2 linked regions of the Alloacidobacterium dinghuense genome follow. The main gene of each other region encodes a partner of the protein of the gene in region 2 in a complex. Links are inferred from orthologs where the notes say so. Each region holds a gene or a part of one and is shown on either strand. Other genes may lie near its edges. The genes, in order: H7849_RS03315 and H7849_RS07610.

The links.
Region 1: the proteins of H7849_RS07610 (region 2) and H7849_RS03315 are in contact, whole or in part, in a solved structure (PDB 8CE8), measured with the Escherichia coli proteins. The link is inferred for Alloacidobacterium dinghuense from one-to-one orthologs.

Annotation. Positions count from the first base shown.
Region 1 is NZ_CP060394.1:798,876-808,933, forward strand. The notes cover bases 2,824-5,800. They hold H7849_RS03315 (cytochrome c biogenesis protein), read right to left. Parts: upstream 4,676-5,800; coding sequence 3,971-4,675; downstream 2,824-3,970. Other genes in these bases: H7849_RS03305 (hypothetical protein), read right to left, coding at 2,824-3,252; H7849_RS03310 (RNA polymerase sigma factor), read right to left, coding at 3,233-3,757; H7849_RS03320 (hypothetical protein), read left to right, coding at 4,801-5,004; H7849_RS03325 (Gfo/Idh/MocA family oxidoreductase), read right to left, coding at 5,126-5,800. In the rest of the region: H7849_RS03290 (YncE family protein), read right to left, coding at 1-706; aroF (3-deoxy-7-phosphoheptulonate synthase), read right to left, coding at 693-1,778; H7849_RS03300 (hypothetical protein), read right to left, coding at 2,162-2,701; more of H7849_RS03305, read right to left, coding at 2,716-2,823; more of H7849_RS03325, read right to left, coding at 5,801-6,181; glycogen debranching protein GlgX, read right to left, coding at 6,233-8,398; H7849_RS03335 (PleD family two-component system response regulator), read right to left, coding at 8,489-9,289; H7849_RS03340 (ABC transporter permease), read right to left, coding at 9,295-10,058. UniProt on the Escherichia coli protein: Required for the export of heme to the periplasm for the biogenesis of c-type cytochromes.
Region 2 is NZ_CP060394.1:1,882,159-1,887,999, forward strand. The notes cover bases 2,434-5,426. They hold H7849_RS07610 (heme exporter protein CcmB), read right to left. Parts: upstream 4,270-5,426; coding sequence 3,598-4,269; downstream 2,434-3,597. Other genes in these bases: H7849_RS07600 (ferritin-like domain-containing protein), read left to right, coding at 2,434-3,104; H7849_RS07605 (VOC family protein), read left to right, coding at 3,220-3,591; ybaK (Cys-tRNA(Pro) deacylase), read right to left, coding at 4,266-4,745; ccmA (heme ABC exporter ATP-binding protein CcmA), read right to left, coding at 4,742-5,404. Outside these bases: H7849_RS07585 (uracil-DNA glycosylase), read left to right, coding at 1-233; H7849_RS07590 (hypothetical protein), read left to right, coding at 350-1,144; H7849_RS07595 (SDR family oxidoreductase), read right to left, coding at 1,252-1,995; more of H7849_RS07600, read left to right, coding at 2,232-2,433; H7849_RS07625 (cytochrome c maturation protein CcmE), read right to left, coding at 5,454-5,841. UniProt on the Escherichia coli protein: Required for the export of heme to the periplasm for the biogenesis of c-type cytochromes.

The sequences.
Region 1 (10,058 bases), 1.1 Mb from region 2 along the record:
CAAACGCCTTCGACGAATCGGGCAGAATGACCGCATACGTTGCTGCCGGGCATCCGGTGAAAACGCTGCGAACCTTATAGGTCTGCGGGTCAACAACGGTAACGCTTCCGCTCGTTCGATTCGTGACGACCAGACTCTTGCCGTCAGGAGAGATGCGCGCCATTCCCGGACCTTCGCCCGCTCCGATCAGTGCAATCTCTCGCCGCCTCGTCAGGTCAATGACCGATACATTGTTGGAGCCGGAGTTTGCAACATAACCGCGCTCACCCCTCGCGTCCAGATCAATGAAATACGGCTTGCTGTGAACCGGAATCGTCGCTACAACCGCGTTCTTCTGCGCGTCAATGACGCTCACTGAACTACTGTTCGTATTAACGGCGTAAATTTCGTTCTTTACTGGATTGGCTGCGAGTCCCGTAGGATTGTCACCCACGCGAATCACCCGGTCCTGCCGCAGATTCACCAGGTCGAGAACGGTAACGGTATTGCTGCCGCCGCTGGTTACGTAAGCATATTCGCGGTAATCTGCCGGATACTGTGGAAAGTCTCGTCGGCGGCAGGACGCCAGCGGCGCAAGCAGCAAGAGCAGAGAAATGAGACAGGCCCGCTGTTTCTTCGCAAGGTGAAGACTGCGAACCCTCTCTATCTCATCTGCAGAAAAAGCTGGGTCTGACTGGCCGGATGGCATGCGTCTAACGTGAAGCAATGCCTTCCGTGATCTGAATGCCACGCGGCACGGTGCGTCCCAGCACTGCCGCAATCTGCGCAGCCTCGTTCATCAACTGCACATATTGCTCAGGGTACAAAGACTGCATGCCATCAGACAGAGCCTTGTCCGGCTGGTGATGCACCTCGACGATCAGGCCATCGCATCCCACCGCAACCGCGGCGCGGCCGAGAGGGATGACCTTGTTGCGCTTGCCTGTGCCGTGGCTTGGATCGACGACGATGGGCAGATGGCTCAGACGCTGGACGGCGGGCACAATGCTCAGGTCGAGCGTATTGCGGGTGTGATCGGCAAAGGTACGTACCCCACGCTCGCACAGGATGACCTGATAATTGCCCTCGCTCATAATGTATTCAGCCGCCATGAGAAACTCTTCGAGCGTGGCGGCAATTCCGCGCTTCAGCAAAACGGGCTTACGCTTCCGGCCTGCCGCCTTCAGCAGGGAATAGTTCTGCATATTACGCGCGCCGATTTGGATCACGTCGGCATATTTGTCGACCAGCTCCAGCGCTTCGTTGTCGATGGCTTCTGTAACAATCCGCAGGCCAAATTTGTCGCGAATCTCCGCCATAATCTTGAGCGCTTCTTCGCCTAGCCCTTGGAACGCATACGGAGAAGTGCGCGGCTTATAGGCTCCGCCGCGAAAGAACTGCGCACCAGCGCTGGCAACCTCCTCGGCCACAGCAAAGGCCTGTTCCCGCGTTTCAATCGAGCACGGACCAGCGATCATCGCGAAATCGCGGCCGCCGATCGTGGCATTTGTGCCGGGGAAGCGGATAATCGTGTCCTCTTCCTTGACCTCGCGGCTCACCAGTTTGTACGGTTTTGAGACTTGAATGACTTCGGCGACGCCGGAAAGATCCTCGATATTGCCGCGGTCGATTTCTCCCTGGTTGCCGGTGATCCCAATTGCAGTGCGCTGCGCACCAGGCAGAGGATGGGGGCGTAAGCCTAATTGTTCAATCTGTTCGCAGACCGCCTGGATTTCCTCCGGCGTTGCCTGCGCTTTCATGACCACGAGCATGGAGACGGACCTTTCTGTAACTTTCAAGTGTATCGACTTCCCCGTTGGGGAAGCAATGAGAGTCACCTGTCCACATTGTTCCGGACCGTTTCACGCGATACCCGGAAGCGCCCCGATTAATAAAATTCGATTCCGCGAAACTTTTTTTCAGAAAATCTGTCTTCGCTATGAGAGAGGCAACACTCCAAAGTGCTCAGCTTCTTCAAATAGCAGTAAACCCTCCTCGGACAACGAGGCTATCGAAAGATAGTCTCGTTGCTTTTTTTTCTAGCTCGCCAGCAGATTAACCTTCGCTATGAGAGAGGCAACACTTTAAAGTGCTCAGCTTCTTCGAATAGCAGCAAACCCTCCTCGGACAACGAGGCTATCGGACGGTAGCCTCGTTGTTTTTTCTTCAGCCCCAGCGCAGATTATTCGATGCGCGTCGCCGTCAACTCCACCTGGACCTTTCCTTTGTCCTGAAGATTGTCAGAAGAAAAGATGATGGTAGGTTTCGTGATTGGAACCAACACGTTGGCGGACCACTTATTCGATCGAATGATTGGCAGCGCGGTTGACTCGGTGGTCGCAGTTGGCTCGGTGGTTCTAGTTGTGCTGCTGATCTCAGCCGTTACTGAGAGTGCGAGCTTGTTGTCGACTTCCAGCGCGCGCAGGGAATCGATATTCACGCCAACGTCGATATATTGCACCTCACCCTTCTCCCGCTCAGTTAAGACCGGAACCTTGTCCCCAATCCTGATCTGCGCGGACGGACCGTTTCCAGTTGCAATAGCAGTAGCGTAGGTGCGGCTATTGGTAACTTTGCCCGTCTCTCCAACTTCCTGAACGGAGTAGGTGAGCCGGTAGTAGTGTGCGGGACTCTCCACTGTTTTTACTTCCTGTTGTGCGGACATATCGATCGGTGCCGCGAAGAGGGCAAGCGCAAAGCAGAGGATGATAATTCGGCGCATGGTGGCTCCTGTCTTTAAGGTTGGGTATCTGAATCAAGATATGGAATGCTCAGTTCCGCGATATGCAAAGGCTCGTCGAGCTGCGTTCGCGCTTTCGCAACCAATTGCTGGGCCTTCGGCGGTGCATGCGCTGTGAATTGCATGAGCAACTGCTCCTGCTCGGTTGGAGCCGAAGGGGTAGGGAATTGGTCAAGTTTAGGCAACTCGCGTGGCTTGTGGTGAGCCGTCCCATGTTGCGCGACCTCCAACTTTGGGGCCGAAGATTGTCTGGGGACGACTACGGGAGTTGAGCTCGATGCAACGGATGGATTGTTTGCGACTTGAGGCCGAGTCTCAGCTTGCTGCCTGTAGAACAACGCCGCTATCAGGCAGCTAAGCATGGGAACAGCAACAGCGATGCCCAGCCACCAACGATGCTTCCGGCGTCGGGCCTCCACCGCAGCCATAACTCGCGCCGTCAGCGCCGGGGGATGGCCGCCGTCGCGGGGATCGGCGTAGGTGGCAATCGCCTGCTCCACTTCGGCTTCGAATTCAGGCGTGTCGAGCGGCATGGTTCTTTCCCTCCAGCGCAGCCAGCTTTTCCCGTAGCAGTTGGCGCGCGCGGAGCACACGCGTTCGCACTGTACCTTCCGGAATCCCGAGAAGCTGCGCAACTTCGGACGAGGTCAACTCTTGAATGGTTGAAAGCGCGAGCGGCTGCCGAAGCTCTTCGGGCAGCCCATCGATCAGGCGATGCACTTTCTGTTGCAGGTCGGCGTCGAGCGCGGTCTGCTCTGGGCTGGGGCGGCCGGACTCAATCTCAATTTCGCCCACCTCATGTGCAGGCTCGTGCTTCGGCAGGTGATCGAGAGCGACTCGCCAGGCCGCGCGGGCCAGATAGGCCTTTTCGTCTCGCATGCCATCCCATGCATTACCGCGGTAGAGCTTCAAGAACACCTCCTGCACCACGTCCTCGGCATCATGGGAATTACGCAGCACGGCATACGCGACGCGAAAGACAAGGCGGGAGTGGCGCCGGACACATTCCGTGAACTTCGCATCATCCCGTTTTGCCAAGCTGGCTCAACTCTCCCATTCACACGCAAAGACGGTGGAGGCAGGAAGGCTGTTCAGATATTTTTTGAAATGCTCTGAGTGAATGGCGCCGAAAGAGCTAGTTCCGGCCGGATCGCCACTTCAGCGCCACGTAGGCGAAATATCCAAGCTGGATGACCCAGGTGACAGCATAGGCCAGCACAAGATGGCGATGAAACATTGGATTCATAGTGGTTACCCTGCCGCTTCCAGTGCGCGCAGCGCTGCCTGTTGCTCTTTCAGTTGATCACGCACAGCGACACCGTAACGGAAGGCGACGAGCATGACGCCCCACGCCAGCCACGCCGCCAGATTCCAAAACACTGCAGGCAACATGCTGGGATCAAGCCCGGCATTCGGCCCACCGAAGAAAACGGGAGCGGGATGCTGCGTGCGCCACCAGCGCGTCGACATATAGACGATGGGCACATCGGCATAGCCAAAGATCGCCATCACTGCGGCCAACGTCTGCATCTGCGGGCCTGCGGCAAAGCGTCGCAGCAGCAGATAGGCGACGTAAATGAGGTAAAGGACCAGCGTCGAAGTCAACCGCTCATCCCATGTCCACCAGATGCCCCACACCGGCCGCGCCCACAGTGATCCTGTGATCAGCCCGACGGTGCAGAAAACCACGCCCATCTCTGCCGTCGAAATTGCCAGCGCATCCGCTTTCATGGCTCGAACGGAATTTCTGTTGCGATAGACGAGGTACGCGATCGAAGCCAGAAGATTGATGGCAAAAAAGACGCTCATTCCGCACCAGGCGGAGACGTGGTAATAGAAAATCCGCTGAATTTCGCCCTGGTTACTGTCCGGAGGGACGACAAACATGGCCACACGAAAACCCTGGGCGAGTAGGCCGAGCGTGAGAGCAACCCATAGCCAGCGAAACAGCTTCATTTCCGATCCTTGATGAGGATGATTCCCAACCAGTGTAACGCGTCAGTCGTCATAAGTCGTTCCGTCTGAAGGAGTCCATCTCTCCACTTTCCAATCGTTACGCAAAGGGAGTACAGTGTTTGGCCATGGCAGTGGTTACTCTCATTATCGGCATTGTTCTTCTTGGTATGGGGCTTCTTGGCCACACCTTTTTTACCCGTACGAAACGCGCATTGCACCCAGATGAGCACAGGGCCCGCAGATGGGTCATGACCATCGGGTCGCTGGTAGCAGGTTTATGGCTGGTGGCATTTTCCGCCGCGCAGCTCCTGCACTATTATCGCCAGTAAGCCTGAGCAAGGCGCAAACGGCATCTTCGCTATACGATTCGTGACGGCGAGCAGGAGCGTCAACCAGCCGTGGGCTTTCTCCAAGAAGACGGCAATGTCTGTGTCTAAGGTCCCGGATGAGTCAAGGCTTATTACTGAGGTCGACAGGCAATACGCGTCCCTCGCTGCTGCTTTCGCGCGCCAGTTCGATAAGCCTCGTTGTCCGCCAGGCTTGCTCCGGCGCAACCACCAGCTTTGCCTTGCCCAGCAGCGCATCGCGAACGTTCGCGTAGATACCGCGATAATCGCCTACCTCGGTTTCGACCCTCTCAGGTGCGGCTCCTTCCATGTATAACTTGCCCCACGCCTCTTCCGGCTCCTGACCGAAACCAGGCGCATCAAACAGGATGCCACCCTTCAGTTGATCTTCCTGGGGATCCAGCCCGAACTTCACAAAGCTGCCCTGTGTGCCGTGCAGGGTAAAACGGGCTCCCGGCGCTTTCGTGAGAGTCGAAGCGCGGAGATAAGCAGTAAGCCGCTTATAGAACAAAGTAATGTCAAACACATCGTCGACTACGCCATTGTCGCGATCGATCCGCACGGAAGCGAAAATCTTTTCCGGATTACCGAACAGGGTGAGTGCCTGATCAATTAAGTGTGAACCCAGGTCAAAAAGCGTTCCCCCGCCAGGACCGCCATTCTCGCGCCAGCCCCTGAGTCGCGGTTCAGGCCGGAAACGGTCAAAATGTGATTCGAACGTGACCAGCCGCCCGAGTAATCCGCTGACCAGCATCTTCTCTACGGTTTTGAAATCGCCATCCCAGCGCCGATTCTGATAGGCGGTGAGAAGCCGCTTACGTTCGCGCGCCAGCCGAATCAACTGCGCGGCATCATCGGACGTAAGCGCGAACGGCTTGTCGATCACGACATCCCGATCGGCGCGCAGGCATTGTTCCGCAACCTCAAAGTGGGAAGAACTGGGCGTTCCCACTGCGATGAGCCGAATGCTCTCATCGGCCAGCAATTCCTCGATGGAACGGCAAATTTTGACCTGAGGATAGGCCTTCGCTGCTTCGTCTCCTGTGCGTTGCACAATCGCTGCAAGCTCGAGCCCAGGGGTTGCGTGGATAACGGCCGCATGAAAGATGCGGCCAGCAAGACCAAAGCCGATAACGCCGGCACGAATCGTATCTGTCACGGTTGCGAATCCTTGTCAGAGAGGGACGCACCCATTCTCTATCGAAGCGCGCTACTCCGCAAGCTCATCCGGAGATTCTACCAAGGCTGGCTTCTGACGCTCCCGCTCCATCAGCAAAATCAGCGAGCGCCCTTCCAGTCGAACACGTCGTCGCGCTGTTGATTTCTTAAACGGGGTCGCGCAGTTGTTCGTATTCAGAATCGTCTGCCATATCCCATCCTGGGGAGGAGGCGGCAGCTGAAAATTCACCGCCTGGTGATAAGCATTCATAAGCAGCAGGAATGAGTTGTCTGTAATAGAGTTTCCCAGTTGATCCGTTGCCTCAAGTGTCGAGCCGTTCAGCATCATGCCAAGCGTGCGAATCCACCCGGCATTCCATGCCTCCACGCCCAACTCTTTTCCGTTGGTGCCAAACCATGCAATGTCACGTGCAGCTGAGTGGTGAATCACGCGATCCTGAAAAAACTTTCGCCGTCGCAAATTCGGATGTTCCTTGCGCAGCGCAATCAGCCGGCAGGTAAAGTCAATCAATAATTCTTTTTCTTCCGTTGGCGTCCAGTCATACCAGCTGATCGCGTTGTCCTGGCAATAGGCATTGTTGTTTCCACTTTGCGTGCGCCCTATTTCGTCGCCGCCCGAGATCATGGGAACGCCTTGCGAAAGCAGCAGCGTCGCCAGAAAATTCCGCATCTGCCGGTCACGGGCATGGTTGATTTCCGGATGATCAGTCGGCCCCTCGACTCCCATGTTCCAGGAGCTGTTATCGTTCGCGCCGTCCTGATTGTTTTCTCCGTTGGCCTCATTGTGTTTGTCGTTGTAGCTCACCAGATCGCGCAGCGTGAAGCCATCATGCGCCGTGACGAAATTAATGCTCGCGTAGGGGCGTCGCCCGTCATGCTGATAGAGGTCGCTTGATCCCGTCAATCGATAGCCAACGTCCGACAACTGTCCGTCATCGCCTTTCCAATAACGGCGCACGGTGTCGCGATATTTCCCGTTCCACTCGGCCCACTGCACGGGAAAATTGCCCACCTGATAGCCGCCCTCGCCAACGTCCCACGGCTCCGCGATCAGCTTTACATCGGCCAAGGTCGGGTCCTGATGAATGATGTCAAAGAAGCCGCTCAGTCGATCCACATCATGCAGTTCGCGCGCCAGCGCAGAGGCGAGATCAAAGCGAAATCCGTCGACGTGCATCTCCAGCACCCAATAGCGCAGCGAATCCATGATCAGCTTCAGCACTTGCGGATGCCGCACATTCAGGCTGTTTCCAGTGCCCGTGTAGTCCATGTAAAAACGCGGATTATCCGCCACGGTCCGGTAATACGTGAGGTTGTCGATGCCCTTCTGCGAAAGCATCGGCCCCATGTGATTGCCCTCAGCTGTATGGTTGTAAACCACATCGAGAATCACCTCGATGCCTTCCCGGTGCAGCATCTTCACCATGGCCTTGAACTCGGCAACCTGATTACCACCATCGCCAGTTGAGCAGTAGCGTCCGTGCGGAGCGAAATAAGCAAGCGTGTTATAGCCCCAGTAGTTGCTCAAGCCGCTCTCAACGAGGTGACTGTCGTTGATGAAGTGATGGACCGGCATTAGTTCCACAGCCGTGACGCCAAGCCGTTTTAGGTGGCGCAGGCTGGCCGGTGATGCTATCCCCGCATAGGTGCCACGCAGAGGCTCCGGCACGTCCGGATTCTGTATGCTGAAGCCCCTCACATGCGTTTCATAGATGATCGAGTCCGAAAGCGGCGTGCGCAGCGGGCGGTCCTGTTCCCAATCGAAATAAGGATTCACCACAAGGCTCTTCGGAATTCCCGGTGCACTGTCACGGTCGTCGCGATGCAAATCGGCGTCCTCGCCTCCGAAGACGTAGGGAAAGATTGCCTGCGACCAGTCAACACGCCCCGTCACCGCCTGTGCATACGGGTCAACCAACAGCTTCGCCGGATTGAACCGCAGGCCCTTCTGCGGCTCCCACGGCCCATGCACGCGATATCCATACTTTTGCCCCGGTTGAATACCCGGCAAATAGCCGTGCCAGACAAAAGCAGTTGTCTCTTTCAGCGGGATCTTTTCGCAGCCTTTATCCTCTTCATTAAAGAGGCAAAGCTCGACTCCTTGAGCCATCTCGGAATAGAGAGCAAAATTTACGCCCGTTCCATCCCACTTCGCGCCGAGTGGGTAAGGCCTACCCGGAAGAAGCGTCATTGGCATATCGCAAATCTCTTTCGCTGATTGTGATCGTTGATCAGGGTTTCCCCATATCAGAGGCAAATAGGGCTGGAAACGTTGCCAGCAGCAGCGCTATCTCTTTCTCCGTGCGAATTTTAGCCCAGACCACTGCGCATCTACAGCGCACACTTTGTAATCGACAAAACCGCGCGCGAGTCCTACTTCCCGCACATCGTTCTGGTTGAAATCACTGCGCAGCTTCGCCGTTGTCTTCGGATGAATTATCCAGAACGAAGTGCCTTCGGGCAAATGCGCCTGTGCATGATCAGCCGCAGCATCCAGTTCCCGAAGCGAATGCACAACATACAGGACTAGCTGTGTCCCAGCAACGATTCGATGGTTGAGCGATGTTCCTTCTGGCAGTTCGCCGATGATCTCTTCCATGCCATCTTCCGCCCCGCCAATCAGAGCGACTTGCATTTTAGGTGAAATGCCCAGCTTCCGCGTCAGCGCCGAATCGTGCCAGCGCTCCATGTGTGGTGTAGGCTGCACCGGTTCCAGAGGAGACGAAACGATCGCCTTCTTCAATGCTCCCGCAATCTTCTGCCACGATGTAAAGATCGCATCCGGGAGTTCTGCGCGCAGCCGCGCAACCTTTTCATCTACCCCGCCCGCAAACACAATCGGAATATGGCGTGTTGTCCTGCTCCCGCGCAACACAATCGCAACCTCACGCCCATGCGAAGGCAAACGATCCAGATCAATCGCAACTACTGCGGGATTCAGGCTGCGAAAATGTGTGACAAACGCGCTTGAGCCACGCAGCGAAGAGGCTTCCACTTGATAGCCAAGCTTTGCGATTTCTTTTGCATACTGCTGCGCAAGCTCATCGTTCCAGCAAATTAACCGAACCAGCCGGGCAGCACGAGCCATCTTGCCTAATCCAGCCGATATTTTGTCTCGGCCAGTTTGTAGAGAGGCCGCCACACCAACCGGTTAATCGTCACCACCATCAGCGCCATGATGATCGTTGCCAGCAGCAGTAGCGGGAAGTTTCCCGCATCGCTGGCTGCGCTGATCTGCGCGCCCAGCCCTAACGTATGCAAAGTCTTATCCTTCAGATGGAAGTACTCGGCAATAATCGACGCGTTCCACGCGCCGCCGGAAGCCGTTACCAGTCCGGTAATCAGGAAGGGGAAAATTCCCGGCAGTATCACCGTCGTCCAGCGCTGCACGCTCGTGAAATGAAATAGCTGAGCTACTTCACGCATCTCCGACGGAATCGCCATCGCACCCGCAATCACGTTAAACAGGATGTACCACTGCGTTCCCAGCATCATCAACGCGATCGATCCAACACCAAGCCCTGCCCCGAGTTTCATCAGGCCCAGCAGAATGACAGGGAAGAGCGCCGTCGCGGGAAACGAAGCAGCAATCTGCGCCAATGGCTGCGCAATCCGCGCCAGTTTTGGATTGAAGCCAATCGCGACACCTGTCGGAATCGTCCAAGCCGCTGCCAGCAGCAGAGAAATGTTAACGCGAAAAAAGGTAGTGACCGCGCCTTCCAGCAGGGTTCCAAAATCCGATCGCGGAACCAGCCGCAGAAGCAGGATTGCCTTAAAAGCTGCGAAGCAGATCACACCCGCCAGCAGAATGATGAGAATAATCGTGACAGCAGAATTACTTTTCTTCTGATTCTGAG
Region 2 (5,841 bases):
AGATTTTGGTCGCCCTTGGCTCAACCGCTGCAACCTACCTGCTCGGCGGTAAGGCTCCGCTCAGTGCACTGCGTGGGCGTGTGCATGAGGCTCGCGGATCGAAACTGATCGTTACCTACCATCCTGCATATTTGTTGCGCGATCCGCGGCAGAAGAAGGAAGCGTGGGCCGACCTGCAGATCGCAATGGCTGAGCTTGGCATGAAGCCTCCGAAGCGCACTCCGAGTGAGTGAGACTGGCAGTTCCGCCTTCACTCTACGCTAGTGTCTCTGCCCTGACTTGTGTCTCGGTTAGCGGGAAATGGCTGGATGACTTATACTGGCGTCGCTCTAAAGTAAGGAGAGCTTTTATGAGCTCGTTTCCTCCTTCCTTGCCTGTCCCTCCGCTTCCAAGAGACCCATTCGCCGGACCCGAATGGGCGACGATACCGATCGCAGACAGGCCTGTTGTTATGGATCTGCTCGCTGGACTTTCAACGACCAAACTGCTCGAAACTTGCGGTTTGTGGAGCGAGGAAGATGCGCGCCGTATCGAACCGTTTCGAGGTCATGGTTTTCTTGATTTGAGAGGCACCTCGGCGGGAACAACTGATCGCCTGTTGAAATACATTCGCTATTTTTCGAATTTAGGTCATTTCCCGTATTTCCTTCTTGACCAGCAGGCAAAGGCCGCGATTCTAGTTGGTCAGGCTGCGACGGCAAGACCGGGCCCGAGAAACCCTTTTCGAGCGGAAAAGCCGAAAGGCGTTGTGCCGTTTGTCATTATGATTAATGGCGAATGCCGTATCGGGCCCACGTTTAGACGTATCGAGATACGTCCGCTTCCGAGCACGGGGGTCAATCATGCTTTTATTGCACAAATGGCCAGCCAAGTAGCGTTCGCCGGTGAACTGAAATTCGGTGGCATGGGTGAAGGCGCTGCTGGTGTGCTCATTAGCTGGTCAAATGAATCAGGTGGCTATCGATCTACTGGAAACGATGCGTACAAAGTTGGACTGCCGATGAATCTATTTAGCGGAAGGGGTCCGCTCTCTGCACCGAAAGATTTTGTGAATGCTTATGGCGCAGGGCGGTCAAAGATTAATTGGGGCAGGCATGGTCCACCAGAGAGCGCTCAGTCAAAAGGCGATTACTGGTATCGCTGAAACCTTTAGGTAAAACGGCGGGGAGACACGGCTGATCCTGAATACTCTCCCCTTGATTCTGCGGGTAGTCACGGAAAATAGCGAAATCTCCGCGTTCACCAAGCAAATTACCAGGGTAGAGCTTCACCCATGTGGAAGTAGCCGCCTGTCGGACCATCGGAAGCCAGCGTGGCGAGCTGGACGCTTGTTTTTGCGCCGTCTGGAAGTTCCATGGGCGCCGCATCTGTGCCCATGTCGGTCTTAACCCAGCCGGGATGTGCCGAATTCACCTTGATCTTTGTGTCGCGCAACTCATGCGCAAGATGCACCGTGAATGCGTTGAGCGCGGCCTTTGAAGCGTCGTATGCCAAGGCTTTGGCGCCATAGATAGGCGAATCTGGATCGGCGTGCAAAGTGAGGGATCCGAGGATGCTCGAAAGATTCACAATACGGCCTTCCGGAGCCTTCTTAATGAGCGGTAACAGAACCTGTGTTAATTCAATGGTGCCGAAGAAATTCGTATCGAATGTTTCGCGCAGGACGGCTTGCGTGACTGTGCTCGTGTTGTTCGGCGCCATGAATGTTTCCTTCGATACGCCGGCGTTGTTAATAAGGATGTCAAGCTTGCCATAATTCTTGTCAAAGTAATCGTAAGCTTCTTTGTAGTCGGCTGGCTTAGTGATGTCGAAGCGGATAACGTCCACGTCGGCGCCATCTGCGCGCAATTCTTTAGCGACCGCCTGTCCCTTCCCCAGATCGCGGGATCCGATCACAACTTTGATGCCGTCACCTTTCCCCAATTGACGTGCAGTTTCCAGGCCAATGCCCCTGTTTCCACCGGTAATAAAAGCAACCTTCTTTTCCTTAGCCATTTGATTAGGCCCTCCTGCTCAGTGTTCAGATGTTGCAACAGGAAATAGGATTCATACGAATCAGTTCAATGAAAATCAGACGGCTCATCAAAAAAAACCTTTACTCTGCCAATCCACTTACCACTTGCAGGCGTACTAAAAACGCCAGGGAATTGGGCGCCGTGATCGGGCCCATGAAAAACATCCGCAGGATGCGCTCCAGTTCTCCGGAAAATCCCTCCCTAGGAGACTGGATCATGAATCTGTCCAAAGATACCGAAATCGTCATCCCGGCCAGCGACGGCTCATCCGGTATGTCACGTAGATTATTTTTCAAGCGCGCCACAATTGCCGGAGCCACAAGTGCGGTTGCACTCAGCGGCCTCGTCGGTCTGGGCGCTGCTTCCGGCCAGGAAGTCGATGCAGACGCAAGAGATGAACGCTTCGGTCCTCATTCGTTAAAGAAGGGCGACCACGACATTTTGGTTGCTGCCGAAGTTGCCGAGGCACTCGCGGTTACAACCTATTCCAACATCATCAATACCGCGCCGTTTTTCACAAGGCTTGAATCCGACGATCAGGGCTACCTGATGGCTGCTCTGCAGGAAGAGATGTCCCACTACCTGCTGGAGCAGGAGGTCACTGACGAGTTCACCCCATTCACTTCTTTCTTCTATCCGCCCAAGATGTTTGCCGACGCGCAGACGACACTGAACACGCTCGTTACGCTGGAAGATGCATTCATTGCTGCTTATCTGGTGGGCGTGCGCAATTTCAGCACAACGCATCTGCGTGTGACTGCGGCACGCATTATGGGCATCGAGAGCGATCATCGCACGCTGGCACGCGTTATAGGCCCCGGCGTGGCGGCGCAGGACGCCGGCCCAATTGAGATGATCACCGGCGCTCAGGGAGTAGCAGAGAGCGTCGATCCCCCTAACAACAACGGCTATGAAAGAACCTTATGCTGGACCAACATCAATCAGGCACTTGCCGCACTCATGCCTTTCGTCGACAAAACTGCGGCCAAGAAGGCTGGATTTGATACCTCCAAATCGTATCCGTTCGAGCCGTTCAATCCGGTTCTGCCGAATCCCCTGGGCGAATTCATTTCTTTTAAAGGTTGCTAATGATGGCTGGCGGAAGACAGGGCCACGATGCGCGGCGTGGCCTTTGTCGCTTTCTGAATTGGGCTAGCGCGCGTGAGCGTGCTAAAACGTTGTCGTCAAGTATTTCGGAGCCAGCATGCCACCCACACTCGCCAACGGAAAAATCTGCTACATCGAAATACCCGCAACTGACGTCGCACGCTCGGCTGATTTCTACAGCAAGGTCTTTGGCTGGCAAATCCGGCAACGAGGTGATGGCGCCACGGCTTTCGATGACGCAGTAGGCCAAGTGAGTGGCGCATGGGTCACGGGACGTCCGGCCGCCGCGCAGCCAGGTTTTATGATCTACATCTGGGTGGACAGCGTCGCTGCAACCATCGATGCCGTCGTGGCGAATGGCTGCGAGATTGTGCAGCGCATCGGAGCAGACGCGCCCGAGATCACAGCGCGCTTCCGTGATCCCGGAGGCAATGTTGTCGGTCTTTATCAGGAGCCGCCTCAGAGCTAGGGCCAGCTATTCGGCGTGGAGGACGATCTCGAAAAGCAGGAGGCAGATGGTCGTGTAAATCACATCGTAGCCAGCCAGCAACTTGATCCAGAGCCCCGGATCTGACTCGCCCGTAAGGATCGCGCTCGCGCCGAGGACCATCGCCAGCAGCGCTGGAATGAACAGCGGGAAGAGAATCAGCGGCAGCAGCAGTTCGCGGTTGCGTGTGCGAATGGAGAGTGCAGCAAAGAATGTTCCATTCGCTACCAAAGCCCAGGTCCCCAGCGGCAGAACCAGCGCCAGCAGCCAGCCGTTTCCCAGGGCGTGCAGGTTGTAAAAAATGATGAAGACCGGCGCAAGAATCAACTCCACTACCGTTACGAATAGAAAATTTGCCAGCACCTTGCCCAGAAAAAGCGAAGCCGCTGGGGCTGGCGTCATCCGCTGCGCGTCGAGCACCTGATGTCGCAGCTCCCGCGCCCACGCCTGATTCAGCGCCGACACCGACGCGAACATGGTAGCAACGCAGAGTATTCCACCCGCAATCTGTCGCGAAGACTCGCGCGTCGGATCAAAGGCCAGGCTGAAAAGCACCACCACCAGCAATGCAAAGAAGAGCATGGAGTTGATGGCATCCTTCGACCGCCACTCCAGCCGCAGGTCTTTCAACAAATGTGTAACAAAGTAAGGAGCCTTCACGAAGCGTGCTCCTTTGTGAGATCAGCCAGCGTAGCGTGGGATGCGCGGATGTAGTCGACGGGCGAGACAATGATCTGGGTGCCGCGCGTTCCCGCCGAGACGGAGATCACATCGAAAAGCTCAAGCGTCTCGTCGGCGTAGACAGGGAAGTTCTTCTTAGCGCCAAAGACGGTGACACCACCACGAATGTAGCCCGTGAGCGGCTGAATCTCTTTGAGAGAAACCATTTCGGCCTTACGGGTTCCCGCAGCATTCGCGAGCTTCTTGAAGTCGAGCTCGGCATTGCCGGGAACCACGGCAAAGGCGTGCTCCTTGTCGCTGGTAACACAGAGCAGCGTCTTGAAAACCTGCTCTGGCGGAAGCCCAATCTTTTCCGCGACAAGAATAGCGGAGAAGTCTTCGCTATCGAGTTCGTATTCACGCAGCTCATATTGAATACCGAGAGAGTCGAGATAGCGGGCGGCGTTGGTCTTCATGCGTGGATCGCGCTTCTCTGTGGTTTCTCAACGACCGCGCTCAAGCTGCCCGCAACCAACGTAATCAGCGAATCCGCAAGCGGCTCGGCTAGCTCGCGCTGATGCGTCGTCAGCACAATCGTCCGCTGCTCGGCCTTGATTCCGGCCAGCAGATCGAGCATCTGGTGCGCGCTGCCGATGTCCATGTTGGAAAAAGGCTCATCGAGCAGTAGCAGATCCGGCTTCGAAAGCAGAACACGAGCCAGCGCTGCCCGCTGACGCATCCCTTGTGAATACTGCCCCACCGGACGAGTAAGCGCCGGATCGAGGCCAACGGAGCGCAAAGCCTCTTCCGGCACCAGGCATACCTTTGCACGATAAAGATCGCCAAAGTAGCGAAGGTTCTCCACAGCCGTGTATTCGTCGTAGAGCATCGGAGCGTGGCTCATATAGCCAATGCGATCGCGCGCGTCATGTGAAGCGGTTCCCAGCACTTTGACCGTTCCATATGTAGGCCGCAGTAATCCGGCGAGAATGCGTAACAAGGTAGACTTACCGGCGCCGTTTTCTCCAAGAAGCACGTAGCAGCGACCCGCTTCGAGGGTGAGCGAAACCTTGCGCAGCGCGGCAAATGTGCCGTAGAGCTTCGAGACGGTCTCCAGTTGTGCGGTGATCGACATGCGCAAAAATCAGTTTACAGGCTCAGGGCCCATAAGCCTGATTCCCGCGTCACCGAGGTGGAACGACCGATGCCGTGCTTGCGGGTGTGGCCGCCGGAGCCTGACCTGGCGGGGGCGGAGCATACTTCGAGGCACACTTGGCCTGCAACTGCGTCGCGTGGAATACCCCATCACGTCCAAAGGTGCCGATGGCAAGAGCCTGCGAATTGTCTTTGAAGGTATCCGGCGGCGGCTCATCGCCCTTGTAGGAAACGCGAAGCGTGCGGGTGTTTTCAACGAGCACGAAATCGGCGTCGGAGCCCTTGTGCTGGATGGAGCCGGGCTGCACATTTCCAGCAACGCGCAAATGGCGCGTATAAGCCTTGTTACCCATCCCTTGCAGTTCCTGAATCGTGACGTAGTAGCTCTTGTTGGCCTGAACGCCGCTCACTGCAAGG